One region of the Rahnella variigena genome, then DNA from elsewhere that is predicted to be linked to it. Evidence: predicted binding sites of a transcription regulator. Region 1 holds the regulator's gene; each other region holds the start of a gene.
What was found. Region 1 encodes PurR, which represses purine synthesis genes. Its sites were predicted from a motif close to CANGCAAACGTTTGCNTG; they were not measured.

Region 1 (4,645 bases):
AAGGCTATTTTTTGCAGGTCTTTATGAGAACAGACGACTAGCGCCTCGTCCGATATCCGACACCAACAGAGGAAATTTAGAAGAACGCCTGCGGGCACAAGTCACGCAGGAAAATCATCCTTGAAAAACGTACTAGAAAAAATAGTGTGACGCATTCCGCGCGTCCGGTTTAAGTATGTAATAAAAGTTTTGTAAAAATGCTATTTTATTGGGTTTTGTTGAGTATAGGCTCGCCGGCAGGCATTCTCAATAGTTAATCGTCACGAATGAAAATGACCAGTAAGTGATTGTAACTTATGGTCATTATAACGATTAACTTTCAAGGCTTACTCAGGCTTCCTGCTCCGACTTTTGCTCTGTATATTGCGGATTTTTGTGCCGCACAGACATCCACCGGCCCAAAACTACCAACAATAGTGTAGACAGCATGGTGGTGACTGTCGCTATTAATGGTTGCGCAATAAATGCGGAAACCAGCAAACTGGCGAGGAAACACAATCCCAATTGCAGGGTATTTTGCAACGCAGCCGCTTTCCCTGTATTAGCAGGAAATGGCATTAATGCATTTGCCACAACAATTGGATAGATTGCGCCATTCACCAGAGCCATGAAACAGAACGGGATCAACAAGCTCACCAACCCGGCATCAGTGAACATGGCGACACAGAACAGACCCGTAACACTCAGACCATATCCTGTCAGCAGCCAGGGTAAAATTTTATTCCCATCTACCTTACTGATAAGCAACCGGCAGCCGAAACCACCGAGCAGGAAAGCGATGGTCTGCGGAACATAGCTCAGGCCAATCACGCCCGGCGAATAACCCATATCACTCAGAATAAACGGTGAACCTGTCAGCCAGGCAAAGAAACCGGCGGAACAGGCAGCGTAAATCATGACATTACCGCTGTAAACGCGCGACTTCAGCAACGTGCCAAAGCCCGCTTTTTCGTCAGATTTGTGTTCTGCCGGCTTATTTTCCCGCAGCGTGAAGGTGGCGATAAGCAACAGGGCGGCGACCGCAGTCAGCAGGGCAAATATCGCTTCCCAGTCAAAATGATTGAGCACCCAGGCGCCAAGCAAAGGAGCCAGCGCCGGCGAAAGTGCCACTAAAGGCATAATGCTGGCGAAGGTTTTTTTAGCGACATCCGCTGAAAAACGGTCCACCACGATTGCCTGCCAGGTCACTGCGGCGGCACAGACGCCCATGGCCTGTAAGAAACGCAGCGCCAGAAGGGCGCGCACGTTCTCGACCCAAATCACGCCCAGGCAGCCGACGGCAAACAGTGTCAGACCGAGCAGTAAAACCGGTTTGCGGCCAATGCGGTCTGACAGCGGTCCCCACAGCAATTGTCCGATGGCGAATCCGCCGAGAAAAATACTCAGGCTGGCGCTGATCATTCCCGGACTGGTCATCAGGCTAGTTTGCATTGCGCTGAACGCAGGAAGGTACATATCTGTGGCTAAAAAGCCGAGCATGCTCAGGCCAGCCAGATAGAGCATAAATCCAAAGGAGGGTTTCATTATTATCTCGTTAATTTATTTATTGCAGATGATTTGATGCAGGGATCTGTTCGGAGGCAGATTTTAACGCTTTGATAACAGCGTTGTGAAACGTTAATATTTGCACTCTGCTATCAAAAATATTGAAGGCTAAAATATGTGGTCAGAATACGCTCTGGAAGTCGTTGATGCGGTGGCAAGAACCGGAAGCTTCAGTGCGGCGGCACAGGATCTACATCGGGTGCCTTCTGCCATCAGCTATACCGTTCGTCAGCTCGAACAATGGCTGGCGGTGCCCTTGTTTGAACGTCGACACCGCGACGTCGTTTTAACGCCAGCGGGCAAAGTTTTCGTTGATGAAGCGCGGGTTCTGATAAAAAAAATGATAGCTACACGACGCCAGTGTCAGCAGGTTGCCAACGGCTGGCGGGGCGAGTTACGTATTGCTGTCGACAGAATTGTTAAACCGGCAAGAACCCGGCGTCTGGTGCTGGATTTCTATCGTCATTTTCCTGATACGGAACTGATTATTCATTCCGAAGTGTTTAATGGTGTGTGGGACGCACTGGTTGACGGACGTGCTGATGTGGCAATCGGTGCGACGCGGGCGATACCGGTTGGTGGTCGTTTCAGTTTTCGCGACATGGGGTTTATGGACTGGCACTGCGTGGTCAGCCCGCAGCATCCGCTGGCGCAGTTACCGGGTGCGCTCAGTGATGACCAGCTCAGGCCTTATCCCGCATTGTGTCTTGAAGATACCTCGCGGACGTTGCCCAAGCGTGATACCTGGACACTCGATAACCAGCGGCGTCTGGTTGTGCCGGACTGGACCTGCGCGCTTGAATGTCTGAGTGAAGGTTTATGTGTGGGAATGATGCCGGTACATCGCGTGAGCCATCGCATTGAGCAGCAGACATTGCAGGTTCTGGCGCTGGAGAATACCTTCCCTGACAGCCCGTGTTGCCTGACGTGGGACCAGAGTAATCCGTCACCTTCACTGGCGTGGTTGCTGGAATATATGGGTGATACAGAAACGATGAACCGTGAATGGTTGCGGGACTGAGAAATAAAACGCCTGCAAAAGCAGGCGTTATAAAAGATTAAAGGCAAACATTAACGGCGATAGTCACGGTACGGGCCATCGGCCACCGAACGACGCTCAACCAGTTTCGGATGCACCTCGATGGTCTGTGATTCTTCACGTTTGCTGACGATGCGGTCGAGCAACATAGTAAAGGCCATCTCACCCAACCGTTCTTTCGGCTGATGGACGGTCGTCAGTGCCGGAGAGAAGTACCGCGCATTACGCACGTTATCGTAACCAATCACCGAAATATCTTGCGGGACGCGCAATCCGAGTTCATCAGCGGCGCAAATTGCGCCCATCGCCATGACATCACCCCCGCAGAAGACGGCGGTGGGGCGTTGTTTCTGCATCAGAATCTTATGCATCGCCTGATAACCTGACTCCGGCTCGAAATCGCCCTGAACCACCCATTCTTCGCGAAGCGGGATATTGGCTTCCGTCAGCGCTTTGACAAAACCCTGGAAACGACCGCCGCCGGTGTTACGCGCCAGTTGTCCCGGGATCACGCCAATATCACGATGCCCGCGTTCGATCAGATAGCGTCCGGCCATATATCCGCCTTCGAAAGCATTGTCGATAATGCTGTCGGTGAAGTTTTTGCGCGCTTCGCCCCAGTCCATGACCACCATCGGAATCGAACGATACTCTTCAAGCATATTAAGTAATTCATCAGGGTATTCCGCGCACATGACCAGCAGACCATCGACGCGTTTTTGCGCCAGCATTTGCAGATAGGCCTGTTGTTTTTCCAGATTATTGTGCGAGTTACACAAGATCAGCGTATAGCCTTTGGAGAAGCAGCTGTTCTCGACGGCTTCAATCACCTCGGCGAAATAGGGCGCTTCACTGGAGGTTGCCAGCAGACCAATCGTCTTGGTGTTATTCACTTTAAGACTACGGGCTACGGCACTCGGCGAATAATGTAGCTCTTTAATGGCAAGCAGCACCGCTTCCCTGGTTTCTTCGGCGACGAAACGTGTTTTATTGATGACGTGCGACACGGTTGTAGTGGAAACGCCAGCGCGCTTTGCGACATCTTTAATCGTTGCCATGTAAAGAATGACTCCTGAACTTCCGTGCTTCAGCACGTTAGCATTATGTTAATCGTTTGCTTGCGCTGATTACACTGCGGACATCTAAAAGGGCAGTGTAATCATTGGGTGGATTCTTCAGAATGAGGCGTGAAATGCTCTCGGGTGAAATCGACCGGCACACAGGCGTGTTAACCGACAATTTTCTCTTATAATGCATGAAAGTGGAAGTAAAATTGTCATGTTCACATTTTCATTCAGCAGAAGATTTTAAAAGTGAATTATGCGAAAATGCGTTGGCACACATTTAGTGTGGCTAAAAGAAACGCCACAACTTGATCCGAAAGGGGGTTTGATGGACAGCAACCTGAAATTATCGTTGATCACCACGGTATGCGCTTTGCTCATGATTATCGCTTTCAGCTTCACGGCAGTGATGAACTAATCTGGCACTAAGACAGTAGTGAGACGCAACAAAAAAGGGCGATACCTTTCACAGGAATCGCCCTTTTCAATTTTACGCAGTGACCGTTACCGCCGATACTCTTCCCTGCAGAAACTCTTCGTTAAGTGCTATTCAATGGCTGATTAGCGAAACTTCAGACTTAACGAATTGTTTATTATCGGATTGTTTTTGGGGTCATTACCCGACGTGCGCCAACATAGTGGTCTTGCCAGTAATCATCGCCCAGTGAGGTGATTTTGATGTCTTCACCGGTTCTTGGCGACTGAATGAATTTGCCGTTGCCAACATAAACACCCACATGATCCGCTGCGCCGCGGTTGTTGATTCTGAAGAACACCAGATCACCGCTTTCAAGTTCGCCGCGTTTCACCGGCGCTGCATCGCGCAGGTGGTACATCTCGTTTGCCGTGCGCGGCATTTTAATGCGGATCAAATCTTTATAAGCGTAATAGACCAGACCGCTGCAATCAAAACCGGTATTCGGAGAAGTTCCTCCCCAGCGATAAGGTTTGCCGACCTGGTGCATCAGCTTAGTCATCGCCGTTTGTTGTGCGTGCT
Region 2 (4,645 bases), 1.5 Mb from region 1:
GGCATATCAATACCGTAGACGTTCGGGAAACGAATTTCCGGCGCCGCTGACGCCAGATAAACACGTCTCGCACCCGCTTCACGCGCCATCTCAACAATCTGCTGAGAGGTGGTGCCGCGCACGATGGAGTCATCCACCAGCAGCACGTTTTTATCGCGGAATTCAGCACGGTTGGCATTCAGTTTACGGCGTACCGATTTACGACGTTCCTGCTGACCCGGCATGATAAAGGTACGGCCCACGTAGCGGTTTTTCACAAAACCCTGGCGATACGGTTTATTCAGGATACGGGCGATTTCCAGCGCGATATCGCAGGAGGTTTCCGGGATAGGAATGACCACGTCGATATCCAAATCTTCCCATTCACGGGCAATTTTCGCGCCCAGCTTTTCACCCATACGAACACGGGCGCTGTAGACGGAAATCTTGTCGATGAAGGAGTCAGGACGCGCGAAATACACATACTCGAACAGGCACGGATTGTACTGAGGATTTTCAGCACACATGCGGGTGTAGAGCTGGCCTTTTTCGGTGATGTACACCGCTTCGCCTGGCGCAACGTCACGCAGGAACTCAAAACCTAATGTATCGAGTGCCACACTTTCAGATGCCACCATGTACTCATTACGGCCACCTTCCAGCGTGCGCTTACCGATAACCAGCGGACGGATACCGTGCGGGTCACGGAACGCCAGCATGCCGTGACCGATGATCATCGCCACACAGGCGTAAGCGCCACGGATTTTCAAATTCACCGCGGCAACCGCAGCGAAAATGTTATCGGCTTCCAGCGGGTAATGCTGGAAACGATCCAGTTCACTCGCCAGGATATTGAGCAGAATTTCAGAATCGGAAGTGGTGTTCACATGGCGGCGCTGGCCTTCGAACAGGTTGCTTCGCAATTCGTGAGCATTGGTCAGGTTACCGTTATGCGCAAGGGTGATGCCGAACGGAGAGTTGACGTAAAAAGGTTGAGCTTCTGAAGCGCTGGAACTGCCAGCCGTTGGGTAGCGCACATGGCCAATACCCATGTTGCCCTGTAAGCGTTGCATATGGCGGGCTTCGAAAACATCCTTCACCAGGCCATTCGCTTTCCGTAAACGGAAGTTATTATTGGCATCAATGGTGACGATGCCTGCGGCATCCTGCCCACGGTGTTGTAACACCGTTAACGCGTCATAAATCGACTGGTTTACCGGCATGAAACCGGCGATACCGACAATACCGCACATGTTGTCTTTTCCTCTTCAGCGCTGCCAGAACTAAATATGTTTTGGCAAGAAACTCGACGTGCTCTGCAGGTAGTCAAAGAACCACCTGATGATATAACTGAATTGTGGGATCAACTGGGATTGTTTCCAGTCTTCACTTTGTGAAAAACTGGTGAAGGTATCCAGGAAGAACAGCATCGCAGAGACGATTAACACCCCGCGCAGTGCGCCGAAGCACACACCTAACACCCTGTCAGTGCCGGACAACCCGGTTTTTTCCACCAGTGAACTGATCACATAGTTGACAATTGCACCTACGATCAACGTCGCGATGAACAAGATGGCAATTGCGATCCCGTTTCGAACTAACTCATCTTCGAAACGCGTGAAGTAGATGGCGAGATAAGGGTAATAATGGCTGGCAACAAAGAAGGCGCAAGCCCAGGTTACCAGCGATAAAGCCTCGCGAACAAAACCACGGATCAAACTGACTAAAGCAGAAAATCCGATAACCGCAATAATGACGTAATCAATCCAGACCATTAACTATTCCAGTGTCTAATCCAGTCACGTCTACCCCGGCATCCAGTTCGCGGCGAATTCTAACAGAAAAAGAAAACGTTTGCGTAGGGGAAATCTGCCGGCCAGACAAATTAATAATAGCGATTAAAAAAACCTCAATCGCAGCATAAACCTATAAAAACCCAACCAGAGGATCTTATAGAAAAAGGGCACAAATCGCTTGTGCCCTCCGTGGTATTTATCATTATCAGACCCAGGCAATTGGAGTTGCAGCAAGGCAGCAAATGAGAGGATCCCGATGAGCTGACATTAGTCAGTGATTCGGGTCCTCGATTGCAGCGAACACAGCTGCGGCTTCAAGTGCGCAGGGTCAGTGAGCGCTGTATGCCCGAACCTGCCCGCCTAATCCGCTCAGCTGTTGCAATTGCGGAAGTGACGCTTCAAGTTTCTGCTTCGATGCATCAGGCCCCACATACAGGCGCGTGATCTGCCCCTGTACCGGTGTTGCAGGCACTGTGTAAGCACGGAAACCAGACAACCGCAGATTGGCCACAATCTCATTGGCTTTCGCGGCGTTCTTCAGCGCACCCAACTGCACAACATACGACTGCCCTGCCGGTGCTTTCTCTTCCGCCGCAGGTTTAGGTTGCTCAACAGGTTTTGGCTGCTCGGCAACCGCTTTAGGCTGCTCAACCGGCTTCGGCTGTTCAACAGGTTTAGGTTTCACCGTCGGTTTTGCTTCCACCATCGGCTTAGGCTCAATCGTTTTCGGCTTCTGCTGTACAGGTTTGACCGGAGCCGTCTGCACCGGTTTTTTCTGTTCAGGCATCGTGGTGACCGGCGGCTGCGATTCCACCGTGGTATTACCCGGTGCCACATTGCCATGATTGGCGGCGTTGGTGTTGTTGGCAGAACTGTCAGTATTCTGCCCGCCCGTCATGGACTGATCTGCCCCTTCCGGTGGCTGAGCAGGCAGCGATTGCGTGACCGGAGGCACCGAATCCTGTTCCTCAACATCACCCGGTTTTGGCACCAGGGGAATCGACGCAAATTCGTCTTCGTAATGCTTTTTCTTGCCGTCGAGTAAACCGGGCAGAATGATGACGCCCAGCGCCACCAGAATAATGGTCCCGACCAGACGATTTTGAAACTTACTTGCCACTGGTTTTCCCCGTGTCTATAGCATCCATTACGTGAGCTACGGTATGAAACGAGCCGCAGACAATCACAATATCCTGAGGAGCCGCCTCCTGCATAGCCTGTCTCCAGGCAGACTCCACATCATCAAATGGGCGTGCCTGAGGTAAATGTACCGTCAGTTCGGCAACGCTGGCACCGCGCGGGCCTTCCAGCGGTGCGCAATACCATTCATCGACCTGAGGCGACAGACAAGCCAGCGTACCGGCAATATCTTTGTCTTTCAACATTCCGACGACGGCGCGTACCTTGCCGCCATTACGTGGCTGTTCAGCCAGGCGTCCGGCCAGATAAGCTGCGGCATGCGGGTTGTGTGCGACATCCAGTATGAGTCGTGGCGACTCACTCACCGTCTGGAAACGCCCCGGCAGCGCGGCGCGCTGTAAGCCGCTGCGGAGTGCGGCTTCAGGAACATTCAGACCGGAATAATGCAGTGCTGCCAGCGCGCTGGCCGCATTCGCCAGCGGCACATTAGGCAACGGCAAAGCATCCAGAATATTCACTTCTTTACCGGCGTCGAGTGCCGCCCAGCGCCAGCATCCTGCATCAGCAGAAAAATGCCAGTTCACACCGCGGCGGTATAAATCAGACTGTTTTTCCTGTGCGACGTCAGCAATAGATTGAGGCATATCCGGCTCACCGACTACAGCAGGTTTACCAGCACGGAAAATTCCGGCCTTTTCGCGACCAATGCTTTCACGGTCAGAACCCAGCCAGTCAGTGTGATCGAGGGCAATACTGGTGACAACAGACACGCTGGCATCAACAATATTGGTCGCATCCAGACGTCCGCCCAGACCGACTTCCAGGATAACCACATCCAGCTTAGCCTGTTTAAACAGATGCAATGCCGACAATGTGCCGTATTCGAAATAGGTCAGAGAAATATCGCCCCGCCCGGCTTCGAGTACCGCAAAAGATTCGCAGTGCGCAGATTCCGGCAACTCTTCGCCCTGAATACGCACACGCTCGGTATAACGCACCAGATGCGGGGAACTGTAAACACCCACACGGTATCCGGCAGCCATCAGGACTGATTCAAGTGTCGCGCAGGTCGTGCCTTTACCGTTGGTTCCGGCTACGGTGAAAACACGCGGCGCAGGAGTCAGTAAATCGAGTTTTTCGGCAACCGCCCTGACCCGGTCAAGGCCAAGCTCTATGGCCTGAGAATGGAGATGTTCGAGATAATAAAGCCACGTGGCCAAAGGCGACGTGGCTTGGGGAATAAGTTGATTTTGCATGAGTCCCGTTCAACCTTATCAGGTTCACTTCGACACTACATCACCAGACTGTGAAAGCAGGCAATGCCCTCTTTGTCAGAATTCACCGACAGAGTAAAAGCACGGGCTGCCTGTTTTGCAGAGAAACAGCGGGCGGCACAACATCAGATGGCCGCCCGACTCACTGACCGGCTTTTACCCTGTTCGATCAGGCGTCCTGGTTGTCAGCGGCAGAACCGTTGACAGGAACATGGACGTCAACCACATTCGGCTCCGGATGTCCGGTCAGCTTCGCCAGAACGCTGCCCAGTTTGGCGCGCATGTCCGGACGACGTACGATCATATCAATCGCACCTTTCTCGATCAGGAACTCACTGCGCTGGAAGCCCGGCGGCAGTTTTTCACGTACGGTTTGCTCGATAACACGTGGACCGGCGAAACCGATCAATGCTTTCGGCTCAGCGACGTTAATGTCACCCAACATCGCCAGACTGG
Region 3 (4,645 bases), 710 kb from region 1:
TGGCTGATGCCTGTTCTGAACAGCTGAGTGCGTTCTTTCGTTTTCGCCGCAGCCAGAAAAAAGCGCTGCGGCTGGCAGAGCGCGCAGCTCAGGCCGGTGACATCACTTCTGATAATCCCAAAGAATAAGGCTGTTCAGGCCTTATTTCCCCAGCGCTTCCTGTGCATCCACCACCGGATAGCCCTGACCCAGCTGAGCCTGTAGCGCCGCTTTCTGGGCCTGCTGTTTCTCTTTTTCCATCAGATATCCCACCAGACTGAGCTGATAGCGGCGGATATTCTCCACGTAATTATACGCCTGCGTGCCGCGGGCATAACCGTAAGTCGTCCGGCTGAAGAAACGTTTCTGATTGAGCATCGGCAGCCTCTGCTTCACATCCGCCCAGCTGTCCGGATTCCCCTTTTGCTGTGCGGTCAGCTTGCGGGCGTCCAGCATATGGCCGTAACCCATGTTATAGGCCGCCAGTGCAAACCAGATCCGTTCATCCTGCGGAATAGATTCCGGCATTTTATCCATCAGATGCGACAGATATTGCGCACCGCCCCGGATACTTTGTTCGGCATCTGTCCGGTCATCGACATTTAGCCCGCCAGCCGTCGCGCGGGTCAGCATCATTACGCCACGCACACCGGTCGGTGATTTCGCCAGCGGATCCCAGTGAGATTCCTGATAGGCGATAGCGGCCAGCAAACGCCAGTCGATGTTCTGAGCATATTTTTCAAACAGCGGCTGCAAATCCGGCAGCGTTGTGTCGATGGCGTTCAGGAAAGTACGGGTATCGACATAATCGAAATCACCTACGTGCCCGAGGTATTTTTCCTCCAGTTTTTCCAGCGTACCGTCCTCTGAAATCTGACTGAAGAAATCCAGCATAGCGGCAGCAAGGCTGTCGTCATCAGGTTGTTTGCGGTAATACCAGGTGACCGGTTCGTCGTCTGTGGCATCAAAGGCCACCGCAAGGCGCGGATAGACACGCTGCATCAGGGCGATAGTGACCGAATCCCCCAGCGTATAATCGAGTTTGCCGTTTTCAACCTGTTGCAACAGGTCGCGGGGGGACAATTTATCGGTGGTGGTCCAGTTGAGGTCTGGATATTTTTGGCTGGCAGCTTCCAGCGTGGCGATATGCGCACTGCCGGCAGACACTACCAGCGAGCCTTTGATGTCGGCGAAACTTTTCGGGCGCACGGCACCCTGCCGGTAAACCAGCTGCTGCGATACGGAATAGTATTCCGGACCGGCGCGGTAGTTTTTCAGGCGCTCATTGTTGTACACCAGCCCGGAAGCCAGCATGTCGGTTTTACCATGATCAAGATCGTCGAACATGCTCTCGATGGTGGTGTGCTGAGAAATCACCAGCTTCACGCCCAGATAATCTGCGAAGCGTTTAGCCAGTTCATAATCGAAGCCCAGATTGCCTTCAGGGGAGTCCATAAAAGTCAGTGGAGAATTGAGCGTGCTGACGCGCAATTCTCCACGGGATTTTATCTGATCCAGCTGGTCACCTTCACCCCTGTGCCACGGCACGGCAGGCCACAAAGCCAGTGCCAGTAACAGGGCGGCGATCCCCATCAGAACATAATTAATTTTTAGTCGCGTCAAATAGTTATCTCGCTGCGGCGCTCTTGTTTTTTTACGCTATGCTGTGCAGTTAGTATGGTTATATCCCCAGTGCTGACGCATTTTGCTCAACAAAACGGCAGTCTGCAACTTTATTCATAATAGCCATGGTAACGGTAAGGCTATAAAGGAATATGAAGTTTCCCGACGCAAACGGTTTCGTCGGACGCCAGCTTTCTTTATAATAGCCCGCGTTTTCCCCCTGTTGCGCCCAATGAAGCACTGTGGTCAGTGTCTTCGAAGACGAGAGATCTGTGATTATGGAAATACTGCGTGGTTCGCCCGCTTTGTCGGCTTTTCGCATTAACAAATTGTTGTCTCGTTGTCAGGAAGCACATCTTCCGGTCAGCGATATCTACGCCGAATATGTACACTTTGCCGACGTCAGCGCACCGCTGAATTCGGACGAACAAACTAAGTTACAACGCCTCCTGAAATACGGTCCTTCTCTCGCTGAACACGCTCCTTCTGGTCGTTTATTGCTGGTCACCCCGCGTCCGGGCACCATTTCTCCCTGGTCTTCCAAAGCTACCGACATCGCCCACAATTGCGGTTTGTCACAGGTTCTGCGCCTTGAGCGTGGTCTGGCATTTTATGTTCAGGCACCGCAACTGACCGAAGCGCAGTGGAACGAACTGGGCGCATTGCTGCATGACCGCATGATGGAAACCGTCTTTGCACGTCTGGAAGATGCTAGCGCGCTGTTCGCGCAGCATCAGCCAGCCCCGGTGCAACATGTGGATATCCTCGGCGTTGGCCGTGGGGCACTCGAAGCCGCCAACACCAAATTAGGTCTGGCGCTGGCGCAGGATGAAATTGATTACCTGATGGAAGCCTTTACGTCGTTGGGGCGCAACCCGACAGACATCGAACTGTATATGTTCGCACAGGCCAACTCAGAACACTGCCGCCACAAAATCTTCAACGCAGACTGGATTATCGACGGCGAAACCCAGCCGAAATCCCTGTTCAAGATGATTAAAAACACCTTTGAACAGACCCCTGACCACGTGCTGTCCGCGTATAAAGATAACGCCGCCGTGATGGAAGGTTCGCAGGTCGGCCGTTTCTACGCCGATGCGAAAGACGGTCTGTACGATTTCCATCAGGAGCAGGCGCATATCCTGATGAAGGTAGAAACCCATAACCACCCGACGGCGATCTCTCCATGGCCGGGTGCGGCAACCGGTTCAGGCGGTGAAATCCGTGACGAAGGTGCAACGGGGCGCGGCGCAAAACCGAAAGCCGGTCTGGTTGGTTTCTCTGTTTCCAACCTGCGCATTCCTGGCTTTGAACAGCCGTGGGAAGAAGATTTCGGTAAGCCGGATCGTATCGTTACTGCGCTGGATATCATGACCGACGGCCCGCTGGGCGGCGCAGCGTTTAACAACGAATTTGGTCGTCCGGCGCTGCTGGGCTACTTCCGTACTTACGAAGAAAACGTCAACAGCCACAACGGCCCTGAGCTGCGCGGTTACCACAAACCGATCATGCTGGCCGGTGGTATTGGCAACATCCGCGCGGATCACGTGCAGAAAGGTGAAATCACCGTTGGCGCAAAACTGATTGTGCTGGGTGGTCCGGCGATGAATATCGGTCTGGGCGGCGGTGCGGCGTCTTCCATGGCATCGGGTCAGTCTGACGCGGATCTCGATTTTGCTTCCGTACAGCGCGATAACCCGGAAATGGAACGCCGTTGTCAGGAAGTGATCGACCGTTGCTGGCAGCTGGGCGAAGCCAACCCGATCCTGTTTATCCATGACGTCGGTGCCGGCGGTTTATCCAACGCCATGCCGGAACTGGTCAGCGATGGCAACCGTGGCGGGCGTTTCCAGCTGCGCGACATCCTGAACGACGAACCGGGTATGAGCCCGCTGGAAGTCTGGTGTAACGAATCGCAGGAACGTTATGTACTGGCAGTTTCTCCGGCTCAGCTGGAACAGTTTGATGCTATCTGCCAGCGTGAGCGCGCACCTTATGCCGTGATTGGTGAAGCGACTGAAGAAATGCATCTTTCTCTGGAAGATAGCCATTTCGACAACCAGCCAATTGATATGCCGCTGGACGTTCTGCTGGGTAAAACCCCGAAAATGACCCGCGATGTCACCACGCTGAAGGCGAAAGGCGACGACCTGAATGCGGAAAACATTCAGATTGCAGAAGCGGTAAAACGCGTTCTGCATCTGCCCGCTGTGGCAGAGAAAACCTTCCTGATCACCATCGGCGACCGCACCGTCACCGGCATGGTGGCGCGTGACCAGATGGTTGGTCCGTGGCAGATCCCGGTCGCTGACTGTGCGGTCACCACCGCCAGCCTCGATAGCTATCACGGCGAAGCGATGTCACTGGGCGAACGTGCGCCAATTGCCTTGCTGGATTTCGCCGCTTCTGGCCGCATGGCCGTTGGCGAAGCGCTGACTAACATTGCCGCCGTCGAAATCGGCAGCCTGAAACGCGTTAAGCTTTCTGCTAACTGGATGTCTGCGGCCGGTCACCCGGGCGAAGATGCGGGTCTGTACGCCGCAGTAAAAGCGGTGGGTGAAGAACTTTGTCCGGCGCTGGGTATCACCATTCCGGTGGGCAAAGATTCAATGTCGATGAAAACCCGCTGGCAGGAAGGTAATGAACAACGCGAGATGACGTCACCGCTGTCACTGGTGATCACCGCGTTTGCCCGCGTCGAAGACGTGCGCCACACCGTGACGCCGCAACTGCGTACCGATAAAGGTGACACTGCGTTGCTGCTGGTCGATTTAGGTGCCGGTCATAACGCACTGGGCGCGACGGCGCTGGCACAGGTTTACCGTCAGCTCGGCAATACGCCAGCGGATGTGCGCAGTGCAGAGCAACTGGGTGGTTTCTTCAACGCCATGCAGGTGCTGGTGTCTGAGCAGAAATTACTGGCTTATCACGACCGTTCCGACGGTGGTCTGCTGGTGACGTTGGCTGAAATGGCCTTCGCGGGACATTGCGGTCTGACCGCAGATATCGCGGCGCTGGGCACTGATTCGCTGGCGGCATTGTT
Region 4 (4,645 bases), 790 kb from region 1:
TGAGCAGCAAACGCATTTTGCCCATCAGGCCGCAGAGCGTGTCGCCACGCATCCTGAGATTCAATCCGCAAAAACCATTTCCGTCTTTCTGTCTTTTGATGGCGAGCTGGATACAGCCCCCCTGATCGACCGCTTATGGCGCGAAGGTAAGCAACTTTGCCTGCCGGTCCTTCACCCTTTCTCTGCGGGTAATCTGCTTTTTCTGCGTTATACGCCCGAAACACCGCTGGTCCGCAATCGCCTCAAAATCCTTGAGCCGCAGCTGGACGTCACCCAGGTCATTCCTTTATTACAGCTGAATATCATCCTGACGCCACTGGTCGCCTTCGACAGCACCGGGCAACGTTTAGGGATGGGCGGCGGCTTTTATGACCGTACTCTGGAAAACTGGCAGGAAGGCGGGCCGTATCCGATAGGTCTGGCGCACGATTGCCAGCATGTCGATGCGTTGCCGACAGAACACTGGGATGTGCCGTTACCTGAAGTGATTACGCCAGGTAAAATATGGACATGGTAATGCCAGACAATAAAACATCGCTGTAAAGTGCAGATACGCCATAAGCTGTGAGCAACCTTTAAGTATGTTGTAACTAACCAGAGTATCTTTACGCCAGACCACACATCGGACTAACTCTAACCCTCTGAAATAAAACACATCTCTTTATTTATACATACCGTTACACGCCGATACCAATCACTCACGGACAGCGCTGTTCGTCACGCCTATTATTCTCTCACCGGCCCCGCAGTGGGGTGGACACATAAACCAAAAATTCTTAAGGAATTACACATGAAAAAAGTATTAGCTCTGGTTGTAGCCGCTGCAATGGGCCTGTCTTCAGTTGCTTTCGCTGCTGAAACCACTGCAACTCCAGCACCCGCTGCAACAGCAACTACCGCTGCTCCGGCTCATGCGACTAAGCATAAAGCACATAAAAAACCTGTGCAGAAAGCTCAGGCTGCCAAGAAACACAAAAAAGCAGCTAAGAAAGCGCCAGTAGCTCAAAAAGCTCAGGCTGCCAAAAAACACGTGAAACATGCTAAGAAAGCTGCCCCGGTAGCTCAGAAAGCCCAGGCTGCTAAAAAACAAGTAAAACATGCCAAGAAAGCTGCTCCGGTAGCTCAGAAAGCCCAGGCTGCTAAAAAACACGTAAAACATGCCAAGAAAGCTGCTCCGGTAGCTCAGAAAGCCCAGGCTGCTAAAAAACACGTGAAACATGCTAAGAAAGCTGCTCCGGCTGCAAAAGCAACGCCAGCAGCATAAGAAGTAACGAAGAAGTCTTCGTGAGTATTTCTGCTCACTCTTATCAAGACTGTTAATTTAACACCCGGTTCGCCGGGTGTTTTTTTCTCCGGTTTTTATTCTGAGGTACTGACAGATGACACTGCGCCGCTACCAGTTTGAAATCACCCTGTCATCATTGATCCTTTGTGGTCTGGTCGCCCTCTCCTTTTACTTCTGAATGCTTTTTAATTCTGAACGCTTTTACTCCTGAATGCTTAGTCATCCCGGTAAGATCCCCTCCCGACATTCTTCACTTTCCCGATATCCCTTCTTCTTTCTTTGAAACCAGAAAGCAAAAAACCGCCTTGCGGCGGCTTTGATATTTACGACTGATGTAATCAGTACAGCAAACGTGCGCGGATAGTGCCCGGAATGGCCTTCATCAGTTGCAGCGCAGTGGTCAGCGTGTTGATATCCGTTTCTGCATCAATCACCACATAACCGATTTCAGGGCTGGTTTGCAGGTACTGCGCAGCAATGTTGATACCCTGTTCCGCAAAAATCTGGTTGATGCTGGTCAGCACACCCGGACGATTTTCGTGGATATGCAGCAGACGGCTGGCTTTCTCGGTGTGTGCCGGCAGAGAAGCTTCAGGGAAGTTAACCGCTGACAGTGTTGAACCATTGTCAGAGTACTTCGCCAGTTTGCCTGCGACTTCCAGACCAATACCTTCCTGCGCTTCCATCGTCGAACCGCCGATGTGCGGCGTCAGCAATACGTTGTCGAATTCACACAGCGGAGAATTGAACGGGTCGCTGTTAGTCGCCGGTTCTTCCGGGAAGACGTCGATAGCCGCACCGGAAAGATGTTTGTTACGCAGCGCATTGCACAGCGCAGGGATGTCGATGACCGTACCGCGTGAGGCGTTGATCAGCAGTGCGCCCGGCTTCATCTGCGCCAGCTGCACTTCAGAAATCATGTCTTTGGTTCCGGCTGTTTCCGGCACATGCAGCGTGACGACGTCGCTGGTATTGAGCAATTCTTCCAGTGTGGCAATCGGCTGCGCGTTGCCCAAAGGCAGCTTGCTTTCAATGTCATAATAGAAGACGCGCATCCCCAGGCTTTCCGCCAGAATCCCCAGCTGCGTACCAATGTGGCCGTAACCGATGATACCCAGACGTTTACCGCGCGCTTCAAACGAGCCGACAGCCAGTTTGTTCCAGATACCGCGGTGCGCCTTGGCGTTAGCTTCAGGAATGCCACGCATCATCAGCAGCATTTCGCCCAGCACCATTTCGGCAACCGAACGGGTATTGGAGAACGGTGCGTTGAAGACCGGAATACCGCGACGGGTCGCCGCTTTCAGATCCACCTGATTAGTCCCGATACAGAAACACCCAACAGCCACCAGTTTTTCGGCTGCCTGGAACACTTCTTCAGTCAGCTGAGTACGCGATCGGAGTCCAACAAAGTGCGCATCACGGATCGATTCTTTCAGCGACTCCGTATCTAAAGCACCTTTGTGAAATTCAATATTGGTGTAGCCCGCGGCACGGAGTGTATCAACCGCACTTTGGTGGACGCCTTCCACTAACAAAAATTTAATCTTGTCTTTCTCAAGTGATACTTTTGCCATTTCCCGACCCTATATTTTTCTGGCTGAAATCGAACTGCTAGGTGACTGCTCACAGTCAACATAACAAAAAATCCGCCATCATCAATACAAACGATTGCCTGACAGGCAGCAGAAGGCTCACCTCGCCAGAGGGTTTTCAGCATTTCATGCTGGTTAGATTTTATGGAGCCAGACGTTCAGGAGGAGAATTTCAGGAATGTGACATAAGTCACCAAATTAAGGCTTTTGAAGAAAAGATGATTCAGCCAGAAAATTATCATCTTCATAACATTGTGTTATGACAGGAGTGTGTCTGGCTGCTTTTATCTGAGCAGCCAGATCTTCTGCTTATCGCTGGATTATTTCAGCTTAACAGTTTTAACGCCTTCAGAAGTGCCGACCAGCGCCACGTCAGCACCACGGTTAGCAAACAGGCCGACGGTCACGACACCGGCGATCCCGTTGATCTTATTTTCCAGCGCGATGGCATCTATAATGCTCAGGTTATGCACGTCGAGGATCACGTTGCCGTTGTCGGTCAGGACATTCTGACGGTACTCCGGCAGACCGCCGAGTTTCACCAGTTCACGCGCAACATAAGAGCGCGCCATCGGGATCACTTCTACCGGCAGCGGGAATTTACCCAGCACATCAACCTGCTTGGAAGCATCCACGATACAGATGAATTTTTTGGCAATCGCCGCAATGATTTTTTCGCGGGTCAGCGCTGCACCGCCGCCTTTGATCATCTGCATTGCGCCGTTGATTTCATCCGCGCCATCAACATACACATCCAGCGAGTCCACTTCATTGCTGTCGAAAACGTGGATGCCTAAGCTTTTCAGTTTTGCGGTAGAGGCGTCGGAGCTGGAAACCGCGCCTTCAATCTGGCCTTTGATGGAACCCAGTGCGTCAATGAAATGTGCGGCGGTGGATCCGGTACCGACACCGACAATGGTGCCCGGCGTGACGTAATCCAGTGCGGCCCAGCCGACTGCTTTTTTCAATTCTTCCTGCGTCATAATGGCTTCTCTGTCTGATAACACGAAAGTGGCGTGAATGCTTCGATGTAACGAATAGTGCCGGTGATTATAAAGCATGTCCCGCCAATATGGATAAACATCACCGCAGCCAGATCACACTTATTAAGTGCAATTGTGCAGCAAACACAAAGATTTTCCTCACCACAAATCCTGACAATCTGTGGCATAGTGTTCGGATAAAATTAAATCTAAGGGACAGAACTCCGATGAAACGCCCGGACTATAGAACGCTGCAGGCACTGGACGCGGTGATCCGCGAGCGCGGTTTTGAGCGCGCCGCACAGAAGCTTTGCATCACTCAATCGGCGGTCTCTCAGCGCATTAAACAACTGGAAAATTTGTTCGGCCAGCCTTTGCTGGTGCGTACCGTGCCGCCTCGTCCGACCGAGCAGGGTCAGAAATTACTGGCATTACTGCATCAGGTGGAATTGCTGGAAGAAGAGTGGCTGGGCAGTGACAGCAATAATGAAAGCAACGATACGCCGCTGCTGCTTTCACTGGCGGTGAACGCCGACAGTCTGGCGACCTGGCTGTTACCGGCGCTGAAATCGGTACTGGTCGATTCGCCTATCCGTCTGAATTTGCAGGTGGAAGATGAAACGCGCACGCAGGAACGTCTGCGTCGCGGTGAAGTGGTCGGTGCGGTGAGTATTCAGCCACAGCCGCTGCCGAGTTGTCTTGTGGATCAGCTGGGTGCCCTCGACTATTTGTTTGTCGGTTCCAGGCCCTTTGCGGATCGCTATTTCCCGAACGGCGTCACC

Region 2: a site for PurR is predicted at 1,823-1,840, ahead of cvpA (colicin V production protein). Genes of this name have one in related genera too.
Region 3: a site for PurR is predicted at 1,767-1,784, ahead of purL (phosphoribosylformylglycinamidine synthase). Genes of this name have one in related genera too.
Region 4: a site for PurR is predicted at 2,946-2,963, ahead of serA (phosphoglycerate dehydrogenase). Genes of this name have one in related genera too.

What each region holds. Positions count from the first base shown of each region.
Region 1 is NZ_NSDJ01000001.1:2,543,094-2,547,738, forward strand. It holds gene punC (purine nucleoside transporter PunC) at 331-1,524, opposite strand; gene punR (DNA-binding transcriptional activator PunR) at 1,661-2,566, shown strand; gene purR (HTH-type transcriptional repressor PurR) at 2,617-3,642, opposite strand; gene cydH (cytochrome bd-I oxidase subunit CydH) at 3,977-4,066, shown strand; gene CKQ54_RS11930 (C40 family peptidase) at 4,242-4,645, opposite strand, start outside.
Region 2 is NZ_NSDJ01000001.1:4,005,438-4,010,082, forward strand. It holds gene purF (amidophosphoribosyltransferase) at 1-1,232, opposite strand, end outside; gene cvpA (colicin V production protein) at 1,263-1,754, opposite strand; gene dedD (cell division protein DedD) at 2,104-2,895, opposite strand; gene folC (bifunctional tetrahydrofolate synthase/dihydrofolate synthase) at 2,885-4,171, opposite strand; gene accD (acetyl-CoA carboxylase, carboxyltransferase subunit beta) at 4,359-4,645, opposite strand, start outside.
Region 3 is NZ_NSDJ01000001.1:1,835,313-1,839,957, forward strand. It holds gene tadA (tRNA adenosine(34) deaminase TadA) at 1-128, shown strand, start outside; gene mltF (membrane-bound lytic murein transglycosylase MltF) at 142-1,602, opposite strand; gene purL (phosphoribosylformylglycinamidine synthase) at 1,881-4,645, shown strand, end outside.
Region 4 is NZ_NSDJ01000001.1:1,750,331-1,754,975, reverse strand. It holds gene CKQ54_RS08010 (5-formyltetrahydrofolate cyclo-ligase) at 1-517, shown strand, start outside; gene asr (acid resistance repetitive basic protein Asr) at 791-1,264, shown strand; gene ydgU (small membrane protein YdgU) at 1,380-1,463, shown strand; gene serA (phosphoglycerate dehydrogenase) at 1,624-2,862, opposite strand; gene rpiA (ribose-5-phosphate isomerase RpiA) at 3,201-3,863, opposite strand; gene CKQ54_RS07990 (LysR family transcriptional regulator ArgP) at 4,091-4,645, shown strand, end outside.